3 regions of the Paenarthrobacter sp. NPDC089307 genome follow, and region 2 is predicted to be linked to each of the others. Evidence: riboswitches for the same ligand, from Rfam matches in the RefSeq annotation. Region 2 holds a riboswitch; each other region holds the start of a gene.
The links. A riboswitch is a leader RNA that binds a small molecule or an ion and turns the genes downstream of it on or off. The one in region 2 is predicted to bind S-adenosylmethionine.
Positions count from the first base shown of each region.

Region 1: linked by a shared signal. The riboswitch ahead of AB0N72_RS17450 (DUF1737 domain-containing protein) and the one ahead of AB0N72_RS06620 (hypothetical protein) in region 2 are both predicted to bind S-adenosylmethionine.
Region 3: linked by a shared signal. The riboswitch ahead of AB0N72_RS04825 (homoserine O-acetyltransferase) and the one ahead of AB0N72_RS06620 (hypothetical protein) in region 2 are both predicted to bind S-adenosylmethionine.

Region 1 covers NZ_JBFBHE010000007.1:79,584-89,169, reverse strand. The annotation lists gene AB0N72_RS17465 (cysteine synthase family protein) at 1-230, opposite strand, end outside; gene AB0N72_RS17460 (aromatic amino acid ammonia-lyase) at 227-1,789, opposite strand; gene AB0N72_RS17455 (NtaA/DmoA family FMN-dependent monooxygenase) at 1,789-3,117, opposite strand; SAM riboswitch class IV at 3,273-3,384, shown strand; gene AB0N72_RS17450 (DUF1737 domain-containing protein) at 3,398-3,661, shown strand; gene AB0N72_RS17445 (rhodanese-like domain-containing protein) at 3,658-4,068, shown strand; gene AB0N72_RS17440 (O-succinylhomoserine sulfhydrylase) at 4,069-5,277, shown strand; gene AB0N72_RS17435 (hypothetical protein) at 5,288-5,887, shown strand; gene AB0N72_RS17430 (glutamate--cysteine ligase) at 5,884-7,068, opposite strand; gene AB0N72_RS17425 (UDP-N-acetylglucosamine 1-carboxyvinyltransferase) at 7,174-8,697, opposite strand; gene AB0N72_RS17420 (siderophore-interacting protein) at 8,843-9,568, opposite strand.
Region 2 covers NZ_JBFBHE010000002.1:589,565-599,150, reverse strand. The annotation lists gene AB0N72_RS06630 (VIT1/CCC1 transporter family protein) at 1-820, opposite strand, end outside; gene AB0N72_RS06625 (hypothetical protein) at 1,083-1,274, shown strand; gene AB0N72_RS06620 (hypothetical protein) at 1,271-1,579, opposite strand; SAM riboswitch class IV at 1,596-1,715, opposite strand; gene AB0N72_RS06615 (sodium:solute symporter) at 1,896-3,428, opposite strand; gene AB0N72_RS06610 (cupin domain-containing protein) at 3,710-4,285, shown strand; gene AB0N72_RS06605 (amino acid transporter) at 4,378-6,351, opposite strand; gene speB (agmatinase) at 6,573-7,634, shown strand; gene AB0N72_RS06595 (thiamine pyrophosphate-binding protein) at 7,631-9,343, shown strand; gene AB0N72_RS06590 (MarR family transcriptional regulator) at 9,488-9,586, shown strand, end outside.
Region 3 covers NZ_JBFBHE010000002.1:171,339-180,924, forward strand. The annotation lists gene AB0N72_RS04785 (GNAT family N-acetyltransferase) at 1-449, opposite strand, end outside; gene AB0N72_RS04790 (glycine--tRNA ligase) at 452-1,837, opposite strand; gene AB0N72_RS04795 (DMT family transporter) at 1,950-2,954, opposite strand; gene AB0N72_RS04800 (RNA-binding S4 domain-containing protein) at 2,978-3,205, shown strand; gene AB0N72_RS04805 (phospholipase) at 3,229-3,879, opposite strand; gene AB0N72_RS04810 (SGNH/GDSL hydrolase family protein) at 3,950-4,792, shown strand; gene AB0N72_RS04815 (winged helix DNA-binding domain-containing protein) at 4,823-5,974, shown strand; gene AB0N72_RS04820 (hypothetical protein) at 6,018-6,503, shown strand; gene AB0N72_RS04825 (homoserine O-acetyltransferase) at 6,531-7,652, opposite strand; SAM riboswitch class IV at 7,667-7,784, opposite strand; gene AB0N72_RS04830 (bifunctional o-acetylhomoserine/o-acetylserine sulfhydrylase) at 7,957-9,297, opposite strand; gene AB0N72_RS04835 (VOC family protein) at 9,489-9,586, shown strand, end outside.

The DNA of each region.
Region 1 (9,586 bases), on a different contig from region 2:
TCCCCGGAACGCTCCGCTGCCCGCACCATGCTCAGCGCTGTGCGGTCTTTGATGGAGCCGCCGGGGTTCTCGGACTCCAGCTTCACGTGGATGGCGCTACCGAGCCCGCGGCTGAATGCCTCCAACTTCACCAGTGGAGTGTTGCCCACCTTTTCAAGAACCGAAGCATCGAGGCCGTCAAGGCTCCCGGGCTGTGCGTGCACTCCATGCCTGCGGGTGGCCGTACTCATGGCGTTTCCTCCTCTGCCTCAGGGAAAAGCTGGTCCACGGCTTCCCCCAACACTGCCCGTGCCCGCTCCACCAGCTCCGCGGCCGACGGCCGGTCTGCCAGCACATCTGCAAGCCTGCCCACCACCAGCCCTGTCCCGTTGCCGAGCGGTTGCGAAGCTTCCGCTTCCAGCAGGAGGTAGGACGCCGTGAGGGCCTCTATCGCCAGGAGCTTTTCCGCGGCATCGATGGACTTTTCCAGCTGCTGCAGGGCCAGCGGCGCCAGCGTGGAATGGTCCTCGACGTCGGCGGACAGGGTGGGCGCGCCCAGGGTTGCCGGGGCGGCCAGGAACTTGAGTTCGGCCAACAGTCCCGCCGCGGAATACCACAGCAGCCCGGGCAGCTCCTCCTGGACCAAAGCCGAGGCGGATCCTGGTTCGGAGGATGCCGCCGCGAGGTGTCGCGCCCGGATAGCCCGTTGCGGCGGGTACAGCTTGGCTATCCGCCGCTCGCTTGAAACCCCAACATGCGCCAGGGCCAGCCTCAAGCCTTCAAACGACAACGCAAGCTGCATCGGTTGGAAGTTCCCGCCGGACACCATACCGCCCGACTCCACATCAACCAGCGGGTTATCGCCCCGGCCGTTCAGCTCCACCTCGAGGGCCTCACGCAGTTGCGACACCAAGGACCTGAACGCACCATGGGTCTGAGGTGCCGCCCGGAAAGACAACGCGTCCTGCACCGACACTTCCGGCCGTGCATCCTCCAGCCAGCCGCCGCGCAAAAGCCCGCGGACAGCAGCAGCCGAATCCCGCTGGCCGTCCACTGCCTTGGCCGCCTGGATGGCCGGCGAGAACGGGCTGAGGTTCCCGCCGCCGTCGTACCTTGCGATCGTCTCCAGCGAGAGGGAAAGCGCGACGTCGGCCAGCCGGGCCAGCTGCCGCAGACGCACCAAAGCGAGGGTCCCGGCACCAACTGAATAAGAGTTGGCGCTCACCAAAGCCAGCGCCTCACCGGCGGCGGGCTGGAGCGGCTGCAGTCCGGCGTCGGCGAGCGCTTTTGCGCCGGGTACCAGCTTGCCCGCGGCGTCGAACGCTTCGCCCTCGCCCAGGGCAACGGCGGCGACGGCGGCGAGCTGGGTCAGGTCCGAGGAACCCACCGAGCCTTCTCGAGGAATGGCAGGGAAGACGCCGCGGTTGAGCAGTTCGGCATAGAAACCGGCGGTCCCGGGGCGGACGCCGGAGCCGCCGCGGCTGAATCCCACGAGTCGGGCGAGGATCAGGGCGCGGGCGGATGCGCGGTCAAGGTACGGACCTACGCCACTGTTGTGATACCTGACCACCTGCACCTGGTAGGCCTGGATGGACTTCTCCTCCACAGTGGTGTCGCGGCCGGATCCGAGCAAGGTATTGAGCCCGTAGACCCTCTGCCCGGAGGCAGCAGTCGCCTCGACGATGTCCCGTGCGCGGCGGATCAGACTCAACGCGTCGGGGTTGAGTTCAACGTGAAATGTGGGGTCGGCGGCTGCTCCAGCGACCGCCAGTGCGGAAACCGGCCCGGTTCCAATGCTGAAAATTCCCACTAGAAATCCAGGAGATTCTGCCGGAAGCCACCGTTGCCGTAACTCTTCCTCAACAGGCCTCGCCGCCGCAGCTCCGGCGTCAGTTTGTCCAGCACGCCATGCACGGTGACGGGATCCACGAAGCCGGAAAAGAGGAAGCCATCGCCGCCTACCGCCGAACCCGTCTCCTCCAGGTAGTCGGCTATCTCCCCGGTGGTTCCGATGATCGAATCCCCGGCACCGCCGCTGCGGGCCTGCAGGATCTCACGCAGGGTGGACCCTGGAGGGGCGGCCTTGGCGAAGTGCTCCAGCGTGCCTTGATTGCTGTTGGTGCTCAGTTCGGGCAACGGGGCGTCGAGGTCGAACTGCTTGAAGTCGATCACGGACAGGTAGGAGATGGAGTTGAGCTGGCTGTCGATGTCACGCTGGGTCAGTTCCCGGCGCTGCGCCCGCAAGTCCTCCGCCTCCGCAGCTGAACCCACCACGGTGGGCTTCAGCACGAAAAGTACCTTGACGTCGTCGGGGTTCCGGCCAGCCTTGGCAGCCTCGGCACGGATGGAATCGCGATAGGCCTTCATGCCGTCAACGCCGCGCGCCAAAGCGATCGCCACATCGGCGTGCCCTCCGGCGAAGGCCTTGCCCCGCGGAGAAGCGCCCGCCTGCACCAGCACGGGTTCCTCCGGCAATGGAGCCGTGTTCAGTGGCCCGCGGACCTTGAAAAAATCGCCGTCATGGTTGATCGGATGAACTTTGCTGTGGTCCGCGAACACCCCGGCTTCCACGTCCTCAAGCACCGCACCGGGTTCCCAACTCCGCCAAAGCCGCGTGACGACGTCGACGAATTCCTCCGCCTTCTCATACCGGCGGTCGTGTTCGATCTGCTGGTCAAGCCCATAGTTCTGGGCCGCGAGGTCGCTGCCCGAGGTGACCACGTTCCAACCCAGTCGCCCCTCCGAGAAGTGCTGCAGCGTGGCAAGGAGCCGGGCGGCCGTAAAGGGCGGGTAGAAGGAAGCACTGACCGTGGGCACGATCCCAAGGTGCTCCGTGGCGGACAACAAATACGGGACCAAGGCCAAGGGGTCGTGCTTGGGAGCGAAGGAGGCATGCGCCAGCGAAACCTCGGCCGTGCCGCCGTAGGTGTCGGGAACAGTGAGGGAATCTTCGATGATGAACAGGTCCAGGCCGGACTGCTCGAAGGCGCGGACGGCCTCCTGGTACAGGGCGGGCTTCTTCCAGTCATAGCCCAGGCTGTAGCCCGGAGTTCCCCAGCCCTGGACCCCGAATCCGTGCCCCACGAACCAACCAAAATGCAGCATGGGCTTGAGTGTAGAACTGCTCTGTCCGTTCACCGCGACCTGATTTCATACGAAGTTACAGGGGGTCGTACTGCGTCAATTATGCTCCCGGGACGTCTTAATTGGACCCGTACTCCAGCACCCTCCGATTACGCAACATGACGACGGCGGCGGTGACGGCCGCCGTCGTGGATGTTACGTTTTTCTTGAGTAATGAGCACCAGCGCGAAGCCCTGACTTGCTGGTCGGCAACCCTCTCTCCGGCGGGGTGCCTCAGGTGACTACTCGGCGTATCGACAACTCGAACTGCAAGCGTGACTGAGGAGCACCAGCAATGCCTGAACCCACTGAAGACAGACTCTCCTACCGCCTGATTACAGGCCCGGATACCCGCGACTTCTGCGAGCGGATCACCAACGCCCTGGCCGAGGGGTATGTGCTGCACGGCAGCCCCGCGGCCACGTTCAACGGCACCGACGTGATCGTGGCCCAGGCCGTCGTCCTGCCCGCAGCGATTGCCAGCGCCGACGCCGCAGTTGCCAACGCCGTTGACGAACTGGATACCGACGACGAAGAAGCATTCGAGGGCCACGCATGAGCTACGCAGGTGACCTGACCCCGCACGACGCGTGGGCCAAGCTTGAACAGGGCGCCATCCTGGTGGACGTCCGGACCGAGGGCGAATGGGCGCACATCGGCATTCCCGACACCAAGGCCACCGAGAACGACCCCCTGTTCATCCAGTGGAACCTCGCTGGCGGCATTCCGAATTCCCGCTTTATCGAGGACCTGCAACAGCAGGCACCTGAGGACGACGGCGTGGAGCTCGTCTTCATCTGCCGTTCCGGACAGCGGTCCGTCTCCGCCGCCATCGCCGCCACACAGGCCGGATTCACCGCCTACAACGTGCTGGAAGGCTTCGAGGGCGAGCCCGACCGTTACGGCGAGCGAACCGTGAATGGCTGGAAAAACCGTGGCCTGCCGACGAACCTGGGGACCGACTAAGTGACTTTCAATCCCGACGCCGCCGCCTGGAGCCCCGACACGCAGGCCGTTCGCGGTGGACTTGACCGCACTAATTTCCAGGAAACCGCCGAGCCCGTTTTCCTCAACTCCGGGTTCGTCTACGAATCCGCCGCCGCCGCAGAACGCGCCTTCACCGGCGAGGACGAACGCTTCGTCTACTCCCGCTACGGCAACCCGTCCGTGGCCACGTTCCAGGAGCGGCTGCGGCTGCTCGAAGGAACCGAAGCGTGCTTTGCGACGGCGTCCGGCATGTCCGCGGTTTTCACCGCCTTGGGCGCCCTGCTGGCTGCCGGCGACCGCGTGGTTGCTGCCCGCTCCCTCTTCGGCTCCTGCTTCGTGATCCTCAACGAAATCCTGCCGCGCTGGGGCGTGGAGACAGTATTTGTTGACGGCCCGGACCTGGATCAGTGGCGCGAGGCACTCTCCGAGCCGACCACGGCTGTCTTCTTCGAGTCGCCCTCCAACCCCATGCAGGAAATCGTGGACATCGCGGCCGTCAGCGAACTGGCGCATGCCGCCGGGGCGACTGTCGTCGTCGACAACGTCTTTGCCACTCCGCTGCTGCAACGCTGCGGCGAGCTGGGCGCCGACGTGATCGTGTACTCCGGCACCAAACACATCGACGGGCAGGGACGTGTCCTCGGTGGCGCGATCCTGGGCACCAAAGAGTTCATCGACGGACCAGTGAAGCAGCTCATGCGCCACACCGGACCATCCCTTTCGGCGTTCAATGCCTGGGTGCTGACCAAGGGACTTGAGACGATCGGCCTGCGGGTGAACCACAGCTCGGCGTCCGCGTTGAAGATCGCGGAATGGTTGGAACAGCAGCCGGCCATCAGCTGGGTCAAATACCCCTTGCTGAAGTCGCACCCGCAGTACGAGCTCGCGGCGAAGCAGATGAAAGCCGGGGGCACCGTGCTGACATTCGAGCTCGCTCCTTCGGCCGGGCGTTCGGCCAAGGAAGCTGCGTTTGCGCTGCTTGACGGGCTCAGGGTCATCGACATCTCCAACAACCTGGGCGACTCCAAGTCCCTCATCACGCACCCGGCCACCACCACGCACCGGGCCATGGGTCCCGAGGGGCGTGCGGCGATCGGGCTGTCCGATGGCGTAGTCCGCTTGTCCGTGGGGCTCGAGGACGTGGACGACCTCATTCTGGATCTGGAGAAAGCCCTCAAGCAGGTCTAACCTTGCTCGCATGAGGCATCCATACCGCCGTGCGGGGGCTGTCATTGTTGCGGGTTCGGTGGTGTGGTTGGCAGGGATTTCGCCGGGGTCGCGCGTGTACCTCATGAATGACCCCGGGGAGCGCCTGCGTTTGCTGGTCGACAGCGAGCGCGGCTGGATTATCGGCCACCACATGGCTGCTGCGGGCACCGCCGCGGTTCCGGCGGGATTCATGGCATTCGCCAAGGCTCAACGTCCCGGCAATTCCCGCTCGTGGGCATCCGCGGCTGCCATGGCCTTGCTCGCAGGCGCGCCGCTCTTCACCTACAGCTTGGCGCGGCGTGCCTCGGACATTGAACGATTCGCCTCGTTCCGTGGATCCAACGCACCGTTCCTTGGTTACTCCTGGCTGCACGTGGCGGGCCTGGCAGCGCTGGGCGTTAGCCTCCTGAACTCCCCTGCAAAACGGTGGCCTGGCATCACAGCAGCTGGAGTGGCTGCGGTGTCCGGGGCGGTCCTGGCAACCACCAAAGACATACCGCCGCTGGTCTTCTATCTCACCGAAGGAGCCGTGGGCGCGTACCTGATGACGTGGGAGGAACCCCCCGGCCCCAGCGACATCGAGGACTAGGGCCGCCGCACCCTGGCCAGCATCGGCAGGGGGTCCTTGGGCCCAGCCTGCCCGGTGCCGTGCACCGTAACCTTCGCAGCATGCGAGACCACGGCCGCCAGTGCCTCGGCGTTGGGCGGGGTCCCGGGCCCGTTATGCCTGTTGCTGTACCGTGCCGCCGCGTCGCGTTGTTCAAGCGCCCCGTTGCCGCGCTCCAGGATCTCCGCGATTCCGGCCTTGACCAGCGTCAGTTCACCCTGGTCATCCAAGACCGGGCTGAGGTAATCCACCAAAGCCCACACCACGTCCGCGGCCGGTAGGGGACGGAAATCGCCGAAGTCCAGGAGGTCTCCGCGCAAACCGGAGTTACTGGCCCGCCAACCCGCCATCCGGAGCAGTGCGGTCGGCACCGGGGTGGGATCCACGCCGTCGAGCATTTCCAGCGAAGCCGTCTCCACCAAGGCCCGCACCAGTACCGCGATCAAGGCTGCGTCCTCGGCGCGGAGGCAGACGTCGGCCACCCGGACCTCCACGGTGGGGTGGTTTCTGGAGACCCGGGCATCGAAGTAGATCATGCCCTCATCCAGGATCACCCCGGTATCCAGCAGCCGCTGCACCACCCTCCGGTACGCCGTCAGTGAGCCAAAGATGGACGACGGCCCGGACGTTGGCCAGCGGTTCCACGCCTGCGTGCGGTAGCTGTCAAAGCCGGTGGGAAGGCCGCGCCAGTAGGGTGAATTGGCGGAGAGCGCGGTCAGTACGGCGAGTTTGTCGCGGATGTGGTCCAACACCACTACCCCTTCTTCGGGCGACTCCACCGAGGTGTGCACGTGGAATCCGCACGTCAGTTGCTCGGTGGCGATGATCCCGAAGTGGTCCAGCATCGCAGCGTACCGGGGATCCGGGGTGGTGTGCGTGTTAGAGGCCAGGGGTGAGGTGGCAATTGCGGCAACCCTGGCGCCGTGTCGCCGGGCCGCTTCATCGGCCATGGCGCGGCCCCGGCGGATCTGCTGGAGCAGCTCGGCATAGCTGTGGCAAGGGCGCGTTTGGGTTTCGATCTGCTCCAGCTTGAGCTCCGGGCTCAGTCCTGTCTCCGTGGCGGGTTCCCCCTGGCCGGCGAGAAGCGCATCCGCCAAGGCCAGGGGCGCACCCGTCGCAGGATCAACGATGAGCAGTTCTTCCTCCACCCCAAACGTCCGCATGCTCCATTCTGCGTCACGAGTCCCCCGCATAAAAGCAACGCGGGGTCACTTATGGCCCATGTGCAGGGACGCGACGGGCCATAAGTGACCCCGCGTTGCGGGAGATCAGTCCTGGAAGTACTCCACCTTGGCGCCGATGGTGTTCAGCCGCTCGGCCAGGTCCTCATAGCCGCGCTCGATCACGTAGATGTTGCGGAGCTCAGAGGTACCCCGGGCCGCGAGCATCGCAAGGAGCAGGCAGGCGGCGGGACGCAGCGCCGGTGGGCAGCCGACCTCGGCCGCACGCCACTTGGTGGGTCCGTTGACGTAGATACGGTGTGGATCCAGCAGCTGTACTTGGGCGCCGAGCTTGTTGAGTTCGGTCAGGTAGATGGCACGGTTCTCGTAGACCCAGTCATGGATCATGGTCTGCCCCTCGGCGTTGCCCGCAATGACGGCGAAGAACGGCAGGTTGTCGATATTCAGGCCGGGGAAGGGCATGGGGTGGATCTTGTCCTGCGGAGCGCGGAGCTCGGAGGGCTTGGTGGTGACATCCACCAGGCGGGTCCGGCCGTTTCGTGCCATGTACTCGCCGGAGATCTCCAACTTCTGGCCCATCTGCTCCAGGGTTGCCAGCTCGATTTCCATGAATTCAATGGGTACCCGGCGGATGGTGACCTCGGAGTTTGTCACGATTCCGGCGGTGATCAGGCTCATGGCCTCGATGGGGTCCTCGGACGGGAAGTACTCGATGTCCACATCGATGGCGGGCCGGCCGGTGATCTTCAGTGTGGTGGTTCCCACGCCCTGGATATCCACGCCCAGGCCCTGCAGGTAGAAGCAGAGGTCCTGGACCATGTAGTTGGGGCTGGCGTTGCGGATCACGGTGGTGCCTTCACGGTGCGCGGCAGCCATGATTGCGTTCTCCGTGACGGTGTCTCCCCGCTCGGTCAGCACGAACGAGCGGTGGTGGGCGTCGGCGGGAGGCGCGGTGACGGAGTAGAACCCGGACTTCGCCTCAACGTCCAGTCCGAACTGGCGCAGCGCCTGCATGTGGGGCTCCACGGTCCGCGTTCCGAGGTCGCATCCACCGGCGTAGGGCAGAAGGTATTCGCTGGTCTCGTCAAGGAGCGGGCCGAGCAGCATGATCACGCTGCGGGTCCGGCGGGCGGCGTCGACGTCCATTGATTCAAGGTCCAGGACCTCGGGGCGGCGGATGCGCAGATCGCTTCCGTTGAGCCAGGTGCATTCGACTCCGATGGACGTCAGGACCTCAACAATCCTGTTGACCTCCTCGATGCGTGCAAGGCGCCGCAATGTGGTGGTTCCGCGGTTGATCAGGCTGGCGCAGAGCAGGGCCACGCCGGCATTCTTGCTGCTGTTGACATCCACTTCGCCCGAGAGTGTCCGCCCACCCTCAACCCGGAGGTGGGTCATCTGCGGTTTGCCCACCTTGACGATGGAACGGCCGAAGATCGCCTCGAGGCGTTCGATCATCCGGAGACTAAGGTTTTGTTTACCCTGTTCCATCCGGGCGATTGCGCTCTGGCTGGTTCCCAGCTCAGTAGCCAGCTGCCCCTGCGTCCAACCCTTTTCGCCCCGGGCGTTGCGGAGCAGGAGGCCTACGTGTTCTGCGGTGGGTTGCGTCATACCCAAGAAATATCATAAGTGAGCTAGAACTGGCCAGCGAAACACTGTTTTCGCGGCAAACGTCACAGCGTATCCGTTTTGTGCGATATAGATCTCGACGGCGGCACTCGCCTCACCTGCGCGGCCGCGCGGAGCCCCTTCGGTACTACGCCCGCCAGTACCCCAAGGCGTCGATCCTGTGCTTATCCACGCCCAGCCCCTTCCGCAGGTGCTTGACGATTGCCCGGGTGCTTGATGCTTCGCACGCGATCCAGAAGAAGTCGTCGGCTGCAGATACCGTATCCGCGGACAGGGCATCGCAGACCTCCTCCACGAGGGCGGCGCCGTCGCGCTTCCTGGGTATCCAGGTGACCACATCGTTCGGCGCCGTCCGCACTTCCAGCGAGGGATCGGCGTCGTGCTGGTATTCGAGCCACGCGGTCACCGGAACCTCAGCCAAGCCCCGCGCGTCCAGGAGGGAGTTGATCGCTGGAATGGACGCGGGGTCTCCTACCACCCAGAGGCGGCGCGGGGACGGCTGGGGGAAGCTGAAGGAACTGCCTTGGACCGTGGCCTCGATGGTGTCGCCGGGTTGCACCGTGCGGGCCCAATCCGCTGCGACCCCGCGGTGCATCGCAAAATCCATGCTGAACGTTCCGGCCGCGGCGTCGGCGTCCACCAGGGTGTAGGCGCGTTGGTGGGCCTTGCCGGAATCGTTGAACCACAGCCGGATCCACATGGTTGGGTGCAGGCCGCCGGCCTTCAGGAGTCCGCCGTCGCGCACGTGGACGCGGAAGAAATCGGGGGTAATTTCTTCGCGGCCGATGACCTCCAGGGTGAAGTCCTTCGCGCCCATGACCTTGAGGACTACGCCCTCCCAATTGCGCTTCAAGCAACACTCCTTCACGAA
Region 2 (9,586 bases):
TGAACAATCCCATGCGCTCGGCTGCGCGGTGCTCGGCAGCTTCCCGGGTCATGCCGCGTGCCAGGTATACGAGGACCAGTTCGTTGTGGTCGATGTCCAGTGATGGTGCTGCGGTGAGTGTGGCCTGGGTGGGGAGGGTGGCATTGAGCAGTTCGCGTTGTGAGCGGACGGACACGTATTCGCCGGCGCCCATGGACAGTGCGCCGGCCAGCAATCCGGCCACGCCGCTCATAAGCACCACGGAGCTCGACACGCCAGTGGCGGCCATGCCCATCACCAGCGAAAGGTTGCTTACCAAGCCGTCGTTTGCGCCGAAAACGGCCGCGCGGAAGGTCCCCGAGAGCCTGTTGCGTCCCCGGGTGGCCAGACCCCGGACGACTTCCTCGTGGATCTGCTCATCTGCCACCATCGCGGGTGTGGCTGCGGGTTCGGTGCCGTACGGGGAGCGGCCCTCTGCACGCTGCGCCAGGGCAAGGACAAAGACGGACCCGAAGTTGCGGGCCAGGAAACCCAGGAACTGGCTGCGGGCGGAAGCCGCTTTGGGCATTCCGGCGTGTTCTCCCAGGAGTTTGAGCCAGTGTGCCTCGTGCCGTCCTTCGGCCTCGGCCAAAGCCAGCAGGATCTGGCGTTCCTCCCCATCGCGGCGCTGGGCGAGCTCACGGTAGACCGCGGCTTCAGCGCGTTCGTCGGCCAAGTATTGCCGCCAGCGCCGTATGTCCGACGCCGTGGGTGCTGCGGGGTCTCCGGCCGTGTTGGCGGTTCCGGTTTCGGGGGTGGGGTCCGGAGCCGGGCTCGACGAACTGTGGGATTCCTGGTGCATCTGCACTTTATCTCCTGTGCTTGGTGGGGTTGTTGAGGCCCCATTGCACGGTCCACACTACCGCGTATTTGCGGGGATTTTTGGCTGGTATTCCTTAGCTGGAATGTTCGGTGCGCCGTAATCTCCGATCGCGGCCTGCCCTTTTGTGCGGCCTTCCTTGACCGCCGCTTGCGCCGGTGCCCAAGATGGAAGGACAGGGGCGGGGGACCTCCCCGCATTTGGCCAACGGGCCTTGAAGGGCCCACGGGACGGAGGTAGCAGCATGGACACCACCGAATCACACGCCAACTATCCGGAACGGACAACCATCGAGTCGGACCCGGCGTACGACTACGCCGAAGACCAGGAAGTGGATGAACCCTGGGTGGAGGAAGTGGACGCCCCCGAGGACGACGAACGCGTGGTGCCGATCGACGAAACCGAGGAATTCCGCGGCGAGGAAGAGGAAATCTAGGCCCCTTCCCGGCTGTCGAAGGTGAAGGTGCGTGGCTGGCCGTCCCGTTTCCCCACCGCGGCAATCGTGACCGTCAGCGTCCTGGAAGCCTCACACCACGTGGAAGGACGGACGGCCTGCGCCAGCGCGGCGGCGATCTGCCGCGGTTGGGGATGCCGGAAATGCATGGTGTTGTTCCTGGCCACTATGGTCACCGTGCCGAGGTAAAGGTCGACGGCGGGAATCACCGTGCCTGCCCGGGCGCCGGATGGGGTGCCACGGGCCGGGCGTGCGCTGCTTTGGCTGGTCTCGCTCTGGTATGGCAAGGTGCTGCTCCCGGGGAGTGTGCTCTTGCCCGCTCGGTTGTCTCAGGTCCGGGACGGGCCGCTTCCTCATCCGAACCACCCGTGAACATGGGGTTGGTGTGCGGCCAGTCGGAGCTTGGCGCCACATCTCTTGAAGCTGGGACAACAGTACCTCATACGCCCAGGCGCAAGGCGATACCCCGTGACGCAAGGCGATACCCCGTGGCGCAAGGCAGCCCTGGCTACTGCGTCCCGGACGCAAGCAAACGGCGGCGCTGCCCCGGAAAGGGGCGGCACCGCCGTCGTAAATTGCTTTATTCGGGTTCAGCTCTGTACGTTACTTGCTGCCGACCGGGTGAACTTCCGGCGGCAATTCCTCCGAAATTGCGCCGGCAACGCGCTTGTCCCAGGCTTCGCGGACAGTTGCGTCGGTAGGCGGCGTCAGCAGGGAGACCACGATGTAGACCAGCAGGGAGGCGCCGAGGCCCCAGTAGATGGGCTCGTTGGCGTAGACGCCATCTTCGCTGGGGATGGCACCAACCGCGTACATGATGAGCAGGGCAAGTGTCAGAACCGAGCCGACTGCCATGGACCATGCGGCAGCGATGCCCGTTCCGCGCTTCCAGACCAAGCCGCCAAGGATGGCGACCAGCAGGCCACCTACCAGGATGTCGTAGGCAATGGTGAGGGCGACAACCACGTCCTGGGCCGCCATGGAAATGAGTACGGCAACGATGCCCAGGCCCAGGACCCAGTAGCGGTTCGCTTTGACGTCGTGCTCGGGGTTTTCGGTGTCATCGGTGTTGATGGTCTTGCCGAACCAGCTGGCCACGAACGGGACGACGTCGGCGCGGGCCACCGTAGCGGCGGCGATCAAGGCGCCCGAAGCGGTGGACATCATGGCGGCAACGGCTGCTGCCATAACCAGGCCGCCGATGCCGACGGGCAGGATGTGTGTTGCGACCTCTGCGTAGACGACGTCCTTGCCGAGGTTGGCGACGTCGATGTTCGGGAGGGCGACGCGGGCTGCCAGGCCGATCAGGGCGCCGGCGATGCCGTACAGGATGCAGTAAACGCCTGCCGTGGCGCCGCCCCAACGGGCAACTGTGGGGGTCTTGGCGGTGAAGACGCGCTGCCAGATGTCCTGGCCGATCAGCAGGCCCAAGGTGTACACCACGAAGTAGGTGATGATCGTCTGGGCGCCGATGCCGTCGATCTGGAAGAAGGTGTCGTCCAGGCGTTGGCGGATGCCGTCCATTCCACCGGCCGCGTTCAAGGCGAACGGCAGCATCAGGAAGAAGATACCCACGGTCTTGATGAGGAACTGAACCTGGTCGGCCAAGGTGATGGACCACATGCCACCGATGGTGGAGTACACCAGTACGATGGCGCCGCCGACGGCGATGGCCATCCAGCGCTCCCAATCGAAGAGCACCACGAAGATGGTGGCGTACGCGCCGGTGGAGGTGGCACACAGCATGAGCGTGTAGGCCAGCATCACGATGCCCGAGGTTTGCGTGGCCTTGCTGCCGTAGCGGAGGCTCAGCATCTGGGAGACCGTGTAGATCTTCAGCCGCTGGATGGTGCCGGCGAACAGGAGGCTGAGCAGCAGTACGCCCGAGCCGATGGCCACGACGAGCCACATACCGGAGATGCCGAACTTGTAGCCGAGGCCCACGCCGCCCACGGTGGATGCGCCACCGAGAACAACCGCGGCCATGGTGCCGGTGTAAAGGAAGGGTCCCAGGCGGCGGCCGGCCACCAGGAAGTCGCTGTTGTTCTTGGTACGGGACTTGCCCCACCAGCCAAAGGCCAGCATGGCGAGCAGGTACACCACCACGATTGCGATATTAATAGCCGAAGATTCCATGAACGGTCCTTGGAGCTGATGCACGGAGGTTTGGGGTTTTCGACGATACTCCTGCGATGCGTCGAAGTCTCTGTGCGGATGATTGGAGATTGGGGTTTGAAGCTTGGGGATGTGTTGTGTGCCTCACAGACAACACTTGTTGCCTATGAGGATATGTTGTGATCGGAGTAACAGTCAAGATCCTTTGGGCATCGTTACGCCCGCAGTGGTCTCGTTGACGCGCCTCCCGGCTACTATTGCTCCAATGACAGGGCCACATGAAAGGCCTGAAAGGTTCGTGAATGAAGGCTCTCCCCGTTGAACCAAGCAATGTTCCCGTTGCCATCGGTTCCAGAATCCGCGCAGCCCGGCAAGCGCAGCGCCTCACTATCGAACAGGTAGCGGACGCGACCGGCCTGACCAAAGGCTTCCTGAGCCGTGTGGAGCGCGACCTGACATCGCCGTCAGTCGCTTCCCTGGTCACCCTGTGCCAGGTCTTGTCCGTCTCCGTGGGTGATTTGTTTGCCGCCCCGGAAACCCATCTGACCAGGCGTGACGATGGGCCCCGGATTTCCCTGGGTGGCCAGGGCATTGTGGAACGACTTTTGACTGCGCGCTCGGAGCGGCGCCTGCAGATCCTCCAAGCCACCATCGAGCCCCGGGGCCGTGGCGAGAACGAGCTCTACGCGGTGGACTGCGATGTCGATGTGCTGCACGTGGTCAAGGGCCGTATCAAGCTCATCCTGACCAATGAGGAGTATGACCTTGAGGAAGGGGACACGCTCTCCTTCCCTGGCCGCGAGCCCCACACCTGGATCAACCCGACGGACGAAACCGTGGAAGTGCTCTGGGTCCTGGTGCCCGCAGCAAGCCGCTGACTCCGCCCACTCCCCGCGATATGGCAGTTAATGCCAATGTTTACCCAAAACACTGTCATTAACTGCCATATCGGCGGGGTGGTTCGGGGCGGTCAGCCCACGTGGACCCAGGGGCGGCGGGTGATGTCCGGCTCGGCCTCCCTGAGTACCTCGCGGGTCACGGGCGCGATCTCCCCTTCACCGAAGAAGAGGAATTTGCTGAGGTTGGAGATCGGGTTGCCCTCGGTCCACCGGAAATAGATGTGCGGCATGAATCCGGTGACGTCGCGGATGTGGAGGAGTACTGCGGCCAGGGTGTTTGGCACATTGTTGCTGTGGACTTCCAGGATCTTGAACCCATGTCGTTCCTTGCCCACCACCTGGAGTTCCTGTTCGAAGTCGGAGCTGTCGTCCACGATGATTTCGATGAACACGGCGTCGCAGTCCAGGGGCAGGTGGTTGGCCTGCTGAGCATGCTGGAGCTTCTCCCTGTACCTGTCGGCGCTGAAGCGCTTGGGCTCGTGCGCGATGATCCGGACGGGTCCGTGCGTGTTGTTGGCCGTGAATTCCAGGGCTTTCTGGTCCATCCGGATGTGTGTCGCCCGCAGCTCGAAGGCTCGCCTCATGCGGGAAACGAAGCTGACGGCCAGGATGCCGAGGATGAAAAGCGCGGCGATTTTCAGGCCGTCGGGCCGCTCGATCGAGTTGACCACGGTGGTGTAGACGAACACCAGGGAGATGATCCCGAAGCCGATGACCTGTCCGCGTTGCTTCTTCCGCCGCGCGGACAGTGTGACGGCGATGGATGCCGAGGTGATCAGGACCAGTACGCCGGTGGCATAGGCGCCACCCTGGGCGTTGACATCGGCCTGGAAGATGATGGTGACGATGAAGGCAATCACCGTGAAGACGAGGACCAGCGGGCGGAGTGCCCGTACCCAGGCAGGTGCCATCCCGTAACGCGGCAGGTACCTCGGGACGAGGTTCAACAAGCCGGCCATGGCAGAAGCGCCGGCGAACCAGAGTATGGCGATGGTGCTGATGTCGTAAACGGTGCCGAAGCCATCACCAAGGAACTTGTGGGCGAGGTACGCCAGCGCGCGGCCATCGGCCTTGCCGCCGGGTTCGAATTCAGCCGCCGGGATCAGCATGACCGTGGTGAAACTGGAGGTGACCAGGAACGAGCTCATAATGATGGCGGCGGTAGTCAGGAGCTTGTGGGCGCCCTTGATGCGGCCTGCCGGATTCGCTTCGGTATCCGTGGGGTGGCCCTTGATCTGGGGCATCACAGCAACGCCCGTTTCAAAGCCGGAAAGGCCAAGTGCCAGGCGGGGGAACACCAGCAGTGCCAGCGCGACCATCATGATCGGGTCACCGTGGGAGGTGGTCAGTGCGGTCCACCAGTCGGTGATGACGCGGGTCTCGGTAAATACGTGGCCGATGGACACGGCGATGACCACAAGGTTCAGCAAAAGGAAGGCGCCCACCAGGACGACGGCGACGTTGATGGCTTCTTTGAACCCGCGCAGGAAGACGATACCCAGGCCGGCGATCAGCGCCAGGGTGATGACCACCTGTTGGCCTTCAAGGAACTCCGGCGCAAACGGGTTCTCAATGAGGTGGGCCGTTGCGTCGGCAGCGGACAACGTAATGGTGATCATGAAGTCCGTGGCCGCGAAGCCAAGCAGTGCCAGGACGAAAAGTTTTCCACCCCAGCGGGGGAGGAGCCGCTCCAGCATGGAGATGGAGCCTTCGCCCCGCGGACTTTCCCTGGCCACCCGGCGGTAGACGGGCAGCGCACCAGCCAGGGTAGCGATGACCAGAAGCAGTGTGGCCAAGGGGGACAGCAGGCCTGCGGCCAGCGCTGCGATGGCCGGTTGGTAGCCGAGGGTTGAGAAGTAGTCCAGGCCGGTGAGGCACATGACTTTCCACCAGGCCTGCGGCTTGTGGGAGTCCGAGGGGCGGCCGTGGGGGCCTTGCCGCTTGCCTGAGGTGTCCGGCATTCCTTCCAGCAGCCAGGGTTTGAGCTTGAAGGAGTTCTTTGGCCGGTTGGCCGGGTCGGCCGGAGGCCTCGACAGGGTGGTCACGGTGTCCTTTCGTGCAGCACGGTACTGCTTCCGGAAGGAGCGTATGGCGGCGTTCGACGCCGGGACACCGGTTTTTATGGAATCTTTACGCCCGCTGTGAGCGGGGTCATACCCCTACGGGAAGATGTAAACAAGTGATGCATATTAGACAACTTTGAGTGTATGATGGGTGTCACAGTCCGCAGATTCAACCCACCTATTCACTCAAGGAGTGGCGTACTTTGGAAGAGCTCCGTATCGAGGCCAACGGCAACCTGGGCCCCATTGATTCATCCCGCATCCCCCGGTACGCCGGTGCCGCCACCTACGCCCGCCTTCCCCGCCTCGACCAGGTCTCCAAGGCCGACGTCACGGTTGTCGGCGTGCCCTTCGACTCCGGTGTTTCCTACCGTCCCGGCGCGCGTTTCGGTGCAAACCACGTCCGCGAGGCCAGCCGTCTGCTGCGCCCGTACAACCCGGCCTGGGATGTCAGCCCATTCGAGAACATCCAGGTCGCCGACGCCGGTGACATGGCCGTGAACCCCTTCAACATCAACGAGGCCATCGAGACCATCCAGCAGAACGCGCTGGACCTCACCGCCAACGGCAGCAAGCTCGTCACCCTTGGCGGTGACCACACCATCGCCCTCCCGCTCCTCCGCGCAGCAGCAGAGCGCGCCGGCGAACCCATTGCCATGCTGCACTTCGATGCCCACCTGGATACCTGGGACACCTACTTCGGCGCCGAGTACACGCACGGCACCCCGTTCCGCAGGGCAGTCGAAGAAGGCATCCTGGACACGGAGGCCATCAGCCACGTAGGCACCCGCGGCCCGCTCTACGGCAAGAAGGACCTCGACGACGACCACCGCTTCGGCTTCGGCATCGTTACCTCCGCAGACGTCTATTACCAGGGCGTCCTGGAAACCGTGGCCAAGATCCGCGACCGCATCGGCAACCGCCCGCTGTACATATCCGTGGACATCGACGTCCTGGATCCGGCCCACGCCCCCGGTACAGGCACCCCTGAAGCCGGCGGCATCAGCAGCCGCGAACTCCTCGAAATCATCCGGGGCTTCCGCGGCATGAACCTCGTGGGTGCGGACGTCGTGGAGGTCGCCCCGGCCTACGACCACGCTGAAATCACCGGTGTCGCAGGCAGTCACGTGGCCTATGAACTCGTGACCCTCATGGCAGACAACGCCGTGGAAGGTGACCGCCACGGTGCCCCGAACGGTTACGCGCAGCAGGCACTCGGCGCCCGCATCGAAGAAATCGCCCATGCAACCGGAGCGCAGCGATGATCGATTTCGATCCCGGCACAGCAGCCCCTACTAAAGGGACCAACCAGCGCAACGGTGGGGACCTCGTCGTCGAAACCCTTGAAGCGCTGGGCGCGAAAACTGTTTTCGGTATCCCCGGCCAGCACGCGCTGGGTCTCTTTGATGCCATGGGCCGCGGCAACCTGCACTTCGTGTCCTCCCGCGTGGAGAACAACTCGGCGTTCGCCGCTGACGGCTACTCCCGCGCCACCGGTGAGGTGGGCGTTCTTTTTCTGTCCACCGGTCCCGGCGCCCTGACGTCCCTGGCCGGCCTCCAGGAGGCCTATGCCACGGGTGTTCCCATGGTGGTGGTTGCCAGCCAGATTCCGCTCGACGGCCTGGGCGCACGCCGTAAGGGCATGCTTCACCAGCTCGATGACCAGAAGGCATCGGCGGCGAACGTCACCAAGAGCCAGCGCCTGATCCAGCACGCTTCCGGCATCCCGTCGGCCATCCAGGATGCCTGGACCGAGGCGATTTCTTCGCCGCAGGGCCCGGTCTGGATCGAGATTCCGCAGAACGTCCTGTTGGATCCGATCATGGTTCCCCCTGTGGAAGACGCCCTCGCCGAGGCAGCGGACAACCCGCCGCGCGTCGAGTTGATCCGCGAGGCCGTGAAGTGGCTTTCGACGGCGGAACGTCCGGCGATCATCGCAGGCGGCGGAACCCGCCGTGGCAGGGCCGAGAAGTCGCTGCTCTCCATCGCTGAGCAGCTTCGGGCTCCGGTCATCTGCACCCCCGGCGGCAACGGTGCGTTCCCTTGGACCCACGAGTTGTCGCTGCAGTCCTGGATCGAGGACCGGTACATGACCGATGTCCTTGAAGACGCGGATGTGCTGATCGTCATCGGCTCTTCCCTGGGCGAAGTGACCTCGAACTACTTCACTTTCGAACCCCGCGGCCGCATCATCCAGATCGACGCCGAACCCCGGGTCCTGGAGTCCAACCGCCCCGGCCTTGGCATCCGTGCAGACGCCGGGCAGGCCTTGGCGGCACTGGACGAAGCACTCGCAGCAGCGGGGGCCGCGGACGCGTCAAAGCGGGACTGGCACGGCAGCAGCCCGGAAGACGTGGTCAAGGAGTCCCTCGCCAAGGTCCGCGCCCGCCTGGAATCGCAGGACCTGGCCAAGGAACTGAAGTTCATGTCCGACATCCGCGAGGCAGTCCCGGCTGACATGCAGACGTTCTGGGACATGACCATCTCCGCTTACTGGGGCTGGAGCTGTTGGGACGCCCGGCAGGGCCAGTTCCACTCGGCGCAGGGTGCCGGCGGCTTGGGTTATGGCTTCCCCGCAGCAATCGGCGGTGCCGTGGGCCTGGAAACCACGGGCAAGCACGGTAACCAGGCGCGCGTGCTCGCTGTTTCAGGTGACGGTTCCTCCATGTACTCCATCTCGGAACTCGCCACTGCCAAGCAGCACAACGTCCCGGTCACGTGGCTGATCGTGGACGACGGCGGCTACGGCATCCTGCGCGAATACATGGTGGGCGCTTTCGGCCAGGCCACCGCAACAGAGCTTGCCCGCCCCGACTTCGTCAAGCTGGCTGAGTCGTTCGGCGTCCCGGCCCGACGGGTCGCCCCGGAGGAAGTGGGGGACGCGCTCAAGGCGTCCTTCGAAGCGGACGGCCCCAACGTCGTCGTGGTTGAGACGCTGCTGAAGATGTTCGGCCCCACGCATCTGGGCGACTAGAAACCCACCAGTGAAACCCCCGCACAGTTATCTGTGCGGGGGTTTCGTGCGTTGTGGAGGACCAGGGCCCGGTTTCTTCTTTAGTTTCCCAAAGCAATCAATCTAGGTTATAGTTGCTTTAGGCAAACAAAAGGGGTGTTTTACATGTCTGTCGGTTCTGCCACAGCAACCGATCTTGTGCATCAGATCTTCGACCTGCAGCGGACTCTGCGCTGCGTGGTCACCGCCCACATGGCCCGCGTT
Region 3 (9,586 bases), 420 kb from region 2:
GGAAGCGAAAGCGGTTCCGGCTCCACCACCACCAGCTGGGAACGCTGGATGGGAGCAAGACCGGCCGCGGCTGCGAACGCAGCGCCGGCGGTGTCCGGCTCCACTTTGCTGCGCAGCCTGGAAACGCCCGACGGCGAGTTCCCGGCTTCGGCACGGAGCATGGTCAGCAACGTTGCCCCGACGCCTTCACGGCGGTGGTCCTTGGCAACCTCGATGTAGGCCCAGAGGCGTTCCGGGTGCAGCGAGGCTTCATGGACCACGGCGGCGGCAACGGGGATCCGCACGCCGTCCACCACGTCCTCGGCCACGATGCACCGGCGCCACGGCTGGTTGCTCGACGGTGCGAGCGCAGCACGGAACTGCTCAGCCGGGAGGGTCTCCGGACCACCCCAGATTTCCAGGAGGGCGAGGTCGTCGCCCTCCTTCCATTCGCGGTATTCCAACGCCATGATTAAGCGCCGATCAGGCGTGCGGCGAGGTAGCCCTCAACCTTGTCCAGGGAAACGCGCTCCTGGCTCATGGTGTCGCGCTCACGGATGGTCACTGCCTGGTCTTCGAGCGTGTCGAAGTCCACGGTGATGCAGAACGGAGTACCGATTTCGTCCTGGCGACGGTAGCGGCGGCCGATGGCACCGGCGTCGTCGAAGTCGATGTTCCAGTTCTTGCGCAGCTGGGCGCCCAGCGCCTTGGCCTTGGGCGAGAGGTCCTCGTTGCGGCTCAGCGGCAGGACCGCTGCCTTGACCGGGGCCAGCCGCGGATCCAGCTTCAATACCGTACGGACGTCGACGCCGCCCTTGGCGTTGGGTGCCTCGTCTTCGGTGTACGCATCGATCAGGAACGCCATGAAGGAGCGGGTCAAGCCGGCGGCGGGTTCGATCACGTACGGCGTGTAGCGCTCGTTGGTGGCCTGGTTGAAGTAGCTCAGGTCCGTGCCGGAAGCCTTGGCGTGCGTGGAGAGATCGAAGTCCGTACGGTTCGCGATGCCTTCGAGCTCGCCCCACTCGGAGCCCTGGAAACCAAAACGGTACTCGATGTCCGTGGTGCCCTTGGAGTAGTGGCTGAGCTTTTCAAGCGGGTGCTCGAAGAAGCGCAGGTTGTCTTCGCGGATGCCCAAGTCCGTGTACCAGGACATGCGCTCCTTCATCCAGTACTGGTGCCACTCCTCATCCGTGCCGGGCTCGACGAAGAACTCCATCTCCATCTGCTCAAATTCACGGGTGCGGAAGATGAAGTTGCCCGGGGTGATTTCGTTGCGGAAGGACTTGCCGATCTGGCCGATGCCGAACGGCGGCTTCTTCCGGGACGTGGTGAGCACATTGTTGAAGTTCACGAAGATGCCTTGGGCGGTCTCCGGGCGCAGGTAGTGCATGCCTTCGTCGCTGGCTACCGGTCCGAGGAAGGTCTTCAGCAGGCCGGAGAATTCCTGGGGTTCGGTCCACTGGCCGCGGGTGCCGCAGTTGGCGCAGACAATGTCCGCCAGGCCGTTTTCTGCCGGGCGGCCCTTCTTCTCCTCGTACTCTTCTTCGAGGTGGTCCGCGCGGTAGCGCTTGTGGCAGGAAAGGCACTCCACCAGGGGATCCGAGAAGACCTCCACGTGGCCGGAGGCTTCCCACACCTGGCGGGGAAGGATGACGGAGGAATCAAGGCCTACAACGTCCTCGCGGCCGCGGACCATGCTCTGCCACCACTGGCGCTTGATGTTTTCCTTCAACTCTGCGCCAAGGGGACCGTAGTCCCAGGCAGAACGGGAGCCACCATAGATTTCACCGGCCTGAAAGACAAAGCCCCTCCGCTTGGAGAGGGAAATGACCTGGTCAAGGACGGATTTTGCTGCCATGGGTGACTCCATTTGTTCTACAGGGCCGCTGGGTGCGGTCCGCGGTGGTTGGCCCCCGGATTCCGGACGTGGTTGCCCGGCGGGGTGATGGGGAAATTTGCTGACTCCTACCCTACCGGCCTTTCGCCGCACCCCTTCGTGCGAAGGCTCCCTTCGGCCACGGCAAGGTGGCAACGATGATCGCGGCCAGCGTCAGGACGGTACCCAGCACCGTGGGCAAGGCGACCACCGTGCCGGGACTGGGGATCACGACGTCGAGCACCAACGACCCCACCAGTTGGCCGGCAATCATGCCCAAGCCGGTGATCAGGACGCCAAGGGTGCGCACCAGCAGCGCCGCAAGGCCAATGGCCACGCAGCCCAGCGGCCCCCCAACGTAGTACCACCAGTCGGTGGGCAAGGGATTTCCGGTTCCAAGCACCGCGATCTTGACCAGCCAGGCGATCCACAGCACTACGGACCCGGCCAGGAAATTGACCAACGTGGCCGCTATGGGAGTGCCGTAGTGCACAGTAGCGGTGCCGTTCATGGCTTGCTGGAAGCTCATCAGGAAACCCGCCAAAAGAGGCAGCAGGACCGGAAGAACCAGCGTGCCGACGTCGGATGAGCCGGCAAAGTGCGGCGACACGGCCCAAGCGACAGCCGCCACGGTGAGGACGCTTCCCACCACCCGGAGGCCCGTGATGGAGCGTTTGCCGCCGGGGGCAATTCCGAGGCGGTCTACGAGCAGGCCGCTCAGGGTTTGGCCCGTCACCGTCGCCACCGTGAACAGGGCTACGCCCAGCAGGCCCACCGTGAACGTTTGGGCGATGACGAAAAACGCGCCGATGCCGCCGGCCATGACGTAAAAGCGGGGGAAACTACCGGTGCGGACTGCCGGGACAATGCGCTGCAGACCGGCCCTGCCTTTGGGCGTCGCGACCGAAATCGCGCCAATGACCACCAAGCCTGTGGTGAAGCTCACCACAGCAGCTGCGATCCCGTCATTCAGGGTGGCACCCAGGGCCCCGTTGATGCGTCCTTGGAGCGGGAGCACCAGGCCGGTCACCAGGGCCAGGATGAGGCCAATGGCCAATGGAAGGGCGGGACGGGAGGAAGGCTGCGGCACCGTCACCACACTACTTCAGGCATCATTGCTGTATGAGCAACCCCGAAATCGAAGAAATCCCCATCCGCGACGACATGATCCGCCTTGGCCAGCTGCTCAAGCTCGCCAGCTTGGTCGAAGACGGCGTGGAAGCTGCGGAGCTCATCAAGAACGGCCTGGTCAAGGTCAACGGCGAGATCGACGAGCGACGCGGCCGCCAGCTCCATGCCGGCGATACCGTAACGGTCAACGGACAGACCGTCCGGATCACCACCGCCTGAGCAACGCTCCTGAGCAACGCCCCCTAGGGCGCGAGGACCTTGTGGGTGAGGAACTCCCCTACGTGTCCGATTTCCTGCTGGTTGATCCCGTGCCACATCCCGGCGTAGAGCACCTTGGTGAGGTCCACGTGCTGGCGTACCCAGCCCATGGTGTACTCGATCTTGTCCTGGGTGATCACAGGATCCTGCTGGTCGCGGCCCCAGAACATCGGAACTGAACCGTCCAGTTCGTCGTCGCGGAAGGCGGCGTCAGCACCGGCGTCGATCACAAAGCCTGAAAGCCCGACGACGGCAGCGAAGTCCGCTGGACGGTACCGGAGCATGGTGGTGGCCATGGCCATGCCCATGGAGAAACCCAGCAGCGTTACCGAGGAATGGTTGGCTTTGACCGTATCCAGCCACTCGAGGGCGTATTCGGCGGCAAGCTTCACGGCGTCCAGGGAGTAGTCGATGGAGGCAGTCAGTGGGAACCACGTATAGCCCGGACCCGTGGGCATCGGGGCGCGGAGGGCGGCCACCACGAAACCCTCCGGGAGGAGCCCGGCCAGGCTGAAGAGGTCCTCCTCATTGGACCCGTAGCCATGCAGCAGGACCAGCAGGGGCTTGCCGGCGCGCTCAGCTTCGTTGTGGGACCACAGGACAACAGGTGCAGGGAAAGCGGGGGCTTCAGTCATGCCTCCATTCTTGCAGTTACCCGCTGGTAACAACCTACGGTGGCGTAGGTCGGGCGTCAGGAGGCAGGATATGAACGTGAGTGAGAACAATCATTTGTTGCAATCGGGCGAACCCCTTCAAAAGCACCCTTGGAGCCGATATGTGGCGCTGGGTGATTCGTTCACCGAAGGCATCGGCGACCCCGAGCCCGCAAATCCCGGAGGCAACCGTGGCTGGGCGGACCGGGTAGCCGAAGAGCTTGGACGCGGCCACGAAGATTTCGCCTATGCCAACCTCGCCATCCGTGGCCGGCTGCTGCAGCAGATCATCGACGAGCAAGTGGGGCCCTGCCTGGAACTGCAACCGGATCTCGTGTCCATCTCGGCAGGCGGCAACGACCTCATCCGGCCGGGCGGCGATCCTGACCTTCTGGCCGAGAAGCTGGACGCCGCCGTCGGCGAGCTTGGTTCCGGCGGTGCCACCGTGGTCCTGTTCAACGGCCCGGATACGGCGTCTTCCGTGCTGGGCCGCATCCGGGGCAAGGTTGCCATCTACAACGAGAATCTGCGGACGGTGGCGGCCCGCCACGACGCCATCATTGCTGACATGTGGTCCTTGCGGCAGCTGGCCGACCCCCAAATGTGGGATGTGGACCGCCTGCACTTCTCGCCCCTGGGTCACCACACCATCGCGATGATGGTCCTGGACGCGTTGAACGTCCAGCACACCCTGGAGCCCCTGCTCCCCAAACCCCTGCCTCCCCGGACGTGGCGCGAAGCCCGGTCCTCCGACCTGGTGTGGGCCCGCGAATACTTTGTCCCCTGGGTCATCCGGCGGCTCAGGCACCAGTCCTCCGGCGACGGCATCACGCCAAAGCGCCCGACGCCGGGACCCGTCTTTGGTGGCGGCGGCACCTTGCTGCCGCGCAGCTGAGCGCAATGATGGGCGCGGTGTACCAAGGTCATGGCTGAGGAGTCCTCCCGCACAGCCGGTGTCCGGCAGTTGCGCCTGAGGCGGCAGCAGTTACGGCCACCCTTGGGCGCCGGACCCGGTGATGTGGTCCGCAACCTCCTGGCCGTCCAGTCCCAGGAATTTGCCTATGCCCGCTGGACCGTGGCGCAACGGACGCCGTGCGGCACTGCCGCCGACGTGGAACAAGCCGTTTCTGATGGAACGATCCTGCGCACCCACATCCTCCGCCCCACATGGCACTTTGTCCACAAAGACGACCTCGGCTGGCTGATGGGGTTGTCCGCCGACCGGCTGCACCAGGGCAACAAAGGAATGTACCGGCAGACCGGCGTGGACCAGGAGACGGCCGCCCGCAGTGGCCGGATCCTGGCGGCAGCTGTAGCCGGCGGCGCGCACAAAACCCGGGAAGAACTGGCCGAGGCAATGGGGCAGGCCGGCTTCCCCAGCAAGGGGTTGGGATTCATCTACCACCTCATGCACGCGGAAATCAGCGGCATCCTCGTCAGCGGCCCTCCTGTCCGGTCCGACGGTGGTGCACTGAAACAGACGTATGCGTTGTTCGAGGAACGCGTCACCGGTCCGTTTACCGGGACCCTCACCGGGGCGGACCGTGAGCAGGCGCTGGGGCAGCTTGCACTGCGGTACTTCAGCAGCCGGGGACCTGCCACCGTGAAGGACTGTGCGGCGTGGTCCGGGCTGACCATGAAGGACGTGAAGCTGGGCCTCACCGTCGCTGATGAAATATCACCGGGCGCTTTGGCCTCGGCTTCCTTTGATGGGATGGACTTCCATGTGGCTGCGTCCGAGGTGGCGAGCCTGGATGCTCCACACGAAGCCGCCGACGGTTCCGCACTCCCCCGGGTGGACCTCATCCAATGCTTCGACGAGTACGTAATGGGCTATTCCCAGTCCCGCCACTATCTGGGCGGCACGGCGCCCTACCTTCCTGAAGACAACGGCCCCATGCATGTGGTCCTCCTGGACGGCAGCTTGGCAGGATGGTGGCGGCACGGCTTCAATGGTGGTGTCTGCGAGCTCGACGTCCGCATGAACAGGCCTGCAACCAGGGATGAGCAGAGCGCGCTGGAAACCGAAGCAGCGCGCTACGGGCGCTTCCTGGGTATGGAAACAAAGCTGGTGTGAGCACGCGGGGCTAAGCTGGGATAAGACCTAGGAGGCCTGCACTGTGAACAATCTGATCTTCTGGATCATCGTCTGCTCGTGGCTGATTCCGATGGGGATCCGCATGTACAACCGGTCCAGGGCACGCCGCCTGCAGAACGGGAACTTCCGCGGCCCGGATTACCCCGGGCCGGGATACCCTCCGCAGAACTACCCGGGCCAGAACTACCCTCCGCAAAACTACCCGGGCCAGAACTACCCTCCGCAGAACTATCCGGGCTTTCCAACCGAGCCGCCCGTCATCCGGCCCGCGGACGAGGCACCGCAGGCGGCTCCGCCGTCGGGCGCTTCCTACCAGCCGGGCGGCACATACCAACCCGGCGGCAGCTACCAGGCAAGCCCGCCAGCACCGTCACCGTATCCAGGTTCAGCCCCCGAACCACAGGGGTACCGCGCCAGGAAACTGGCAGAGCTGGATGCGAAGTTCACCAACGGCCAGATTGCCATGGAGGACTACATGAAGCAGCGTGCGGAGATCATGAACGGCTGAGCACCGGTACCGCAGGAATCCGGTGGCTCAGGCGAAGAACGCGCCGCGAAGCTGCTCCGACAACTGGCCGATTTCCGTGAGGAAGCCATCGTGGCCGATCGGGGCCGCGATGGTGTGCACCGGAACAACGCCCGGAAGTGCCGCTGCCAGTTCCCTGGACTGGGCTGGGAAATACAGCCTGTCCGTGTCCACCGCAGCTACGAAGAATTCAGCTGTCGTACGCGAAAGGGCCTCCTCCAGCGTGCCGCGTCCACGCGTGATGTCGTGGGACATGAGTGCTTCGGTGATAGCGATATAGCTGTTGGCATCGAATCGGCGGACTAGCTTCGTCCCTTGGTGATCAAGGTAGCTTTCCACCTGGTAGCGTCCGCGCTCGCCCAGCACTGCCGCAGCCAGTGGTGACTCCTGGTGCTGGGCTTCCCTGCCGAACCTCAGGTCCAACTCAATGGCTGAGCGGTAGGTGATGTGGGCGATCCGGCGGGCCAGCGCAAGGCCGTGTTCCGGGGCCGCGCCGCCATAGTAGTCCCCGTTGTTGAAATGCGGGTCCTGCCGGATGGCGAGGGTTTGTGCCTGGGCGAAGGCAATTTGTTCGGCAGTACTGTAGGCGCCCACCGAAATGACGGCGCAGCGCTTGACCCTTTCCGGGTACGTAACGGCCCATTCGAGCGCCCTGGCCCCGCCCATCGAGCCGCCCAGGACAGCATGCCAGGCTTCAATCCCCAGCAGGTCCGCCAAGCGGGCTTCGGCGACGGTGCTGTCACGAAGAGTCACCAGCGGGAACCGCGACCCCCAGGGCTTGCCGTCGGGCGCTTTGGAGGAAGGCCCGGTGCTTCCGTAACAGCCGCCCACAATGTTGATGGATATGACGAAGAAACGGTTGGTGTCGATGGTGGCACCGGGCCCCACGAGCTGCTCCCACCAGCCTTCCTCGTCCGTGGCACCGCGGGCAACATGGGTGCTTCCCGTCAGGGCATGTTGGATAAGGACAGCATTGGAGCAATCTGCGTTGAGTTGTCCCCATGTTTCGTAGGCCAGTACGACGTCGGGGAGGTAACCGCCGGCTTCGAGCGCCAGCGGACCTATGCCCGCGTATTTGACTGTTCCGTCTTCTTCACCGGATTTGGGAAGGGCTGTAGCAGTGATGGTCATTCCTTTGATACCTAACCTCGCGCTTGCCTGTCGCCTTGCGTGCGAACAGGCCAGGTCCTCACCCGGGGCACCCCGCCGCGGAAGGAGGGTTGCCGGCCAGCAAGCCGGGGCTATCTGCTGGCACTCATGACCTAATACGTAGAGTCTAGGAAAAACACCATGGTTCTGGCGAAGAATGTGACACCAGTGTGACGTTCAGGGCTCTTTTGATTCACCAAAGAGCACCCTGGACTGCCGCCCGGCGAATAATCGTCGATCCGGGCGGCAGGCCTGAATGTATCAGCTGTGTGCGTGAACCGCCTGCTCAGGCACCCTTGGCAGCGCGGAAGCCGGCTTCAAGGTCGGCAATGATGTCGTCGATGTGCTCAATGCCAACGGACAGGCGGACCAGGCCCGGGTTGACGCCGGCGACGAGCTGCTGCTCCGCAGTCAGCTGGCTGTGGGTGGTCGACGCCGGGTGGATGACCAGGGAGCGGACGTCGCCGATGTTGGCCACGTGGGAGTGCAGTTCGAGCCCGTCCACGAAACGTTTTCCGGCTTCCACGCCACCCTTGATGTTGAAAGCGACGATGGCGCCCGTGCCTTGGGGACCGTACTTCCGGCCGCGCTCGTACCAGGGGCTGGACGGCAAGCCCGCGTAGGCGACCGATTCGACGTCGTCATGGTCCTCAAGCCATTGAGCCACCTTGGTGGCGTTGGCCACATGGCGTTCCACACGCAGGCTCAGCGTCTCCAGGCCCTGGGCGATGAGGAAGGCGTTGAAGGGGGCCACTGCGGAGCCGAGGTCGCGAAGAAGCTGGACGCGGGCCTTCAGGATGTAGGAGAGGTTGGCGCCAAGGGCACCGTCCTTGCCGAGATCGCGGGCATATACCAGCCCGTTGTAGCTGGGGTCCGGGGTGTTGAAACCCGGGAAGCGCTCAGGGTCCTTGCCGAAGTCGAAGTTGCCGGAATCAACGATCACGCCGGCAATGGCCGAACCGTGTCCGCCCAGGTACTTGGTGGCGGAGTGGACCACAATGTCGGCGCCCCATTCGATGGGACGGATCAGGTAAGGGGTGGAGAGCGTGTTGTCCACGATCAGGGGCACGCCTGCTTCGTGTGCCACGCCGGCAACGCCCTCAATATCCAGCACATCCTGGCGTGGATTGGAGACGACTTCGCCAAAGAACAGCTTGGTGTTCGGCTGGACGGCGTCGCGCCACTGCTCCAGGTTGTCCGGATCTTCGACGAAAGTCACGGAGATTCCGAACTTCTTCAGGGTGTGCGCCAGGAGGTTGTAGGTGCCGCCGTAGAGGCTGGGGCTGGCCACGATGTGGTCGCCGGCCTCGGCAATGTTCAGGATGGCAAATGTCTCGGCTGCCTGTCCGGAGCTCAGCAGCAGTGCGCCCAGGCCACCTTCAAGGCTGGCCACCCGCTGCTCCACGGCGTCCTGCGTCGGGTTTCCAATCCTGGTGTAGATCGGAGCGAGCTCGGCCAGGGCGAAGCGGTTGGCAGCACTTTCGGCGCTGGGGAACACGAAGGACGTAGTTTGGTAGATCGGCAGCGAACGCGCTCCCGTTGCCGCGTCCGGTTCCTGGCCTGCGTGGATCTGGCGGGTTTCGAAAGACCATCCTTGGGACATGGAGTTCTCCTGTTCGTAACGCATGTGATCGGCTGATGGGCAGTGGGAAGGAAGCTGCGGCCAGTCTAGGAAGTGTCCGGGCCCTTGGACAGCTTTGTGACGTCCTTGGAATTTTTGAGGTCTTTTGCGGCTTTCCATGACGCCCGGGATGAGATCCCATCATGGTTAGGCTTGACTTAGCTGAGACACCGATCACAAAGTGCCAAGATGAAGCCATGCGCATGGATCACGTCTCTTACGCCTGTGAACGAGATGGCCTTCTGGCCACTACCGAACGAATTTCCGCGGCTCTGGGAGTGGACGCAGTCCGGGG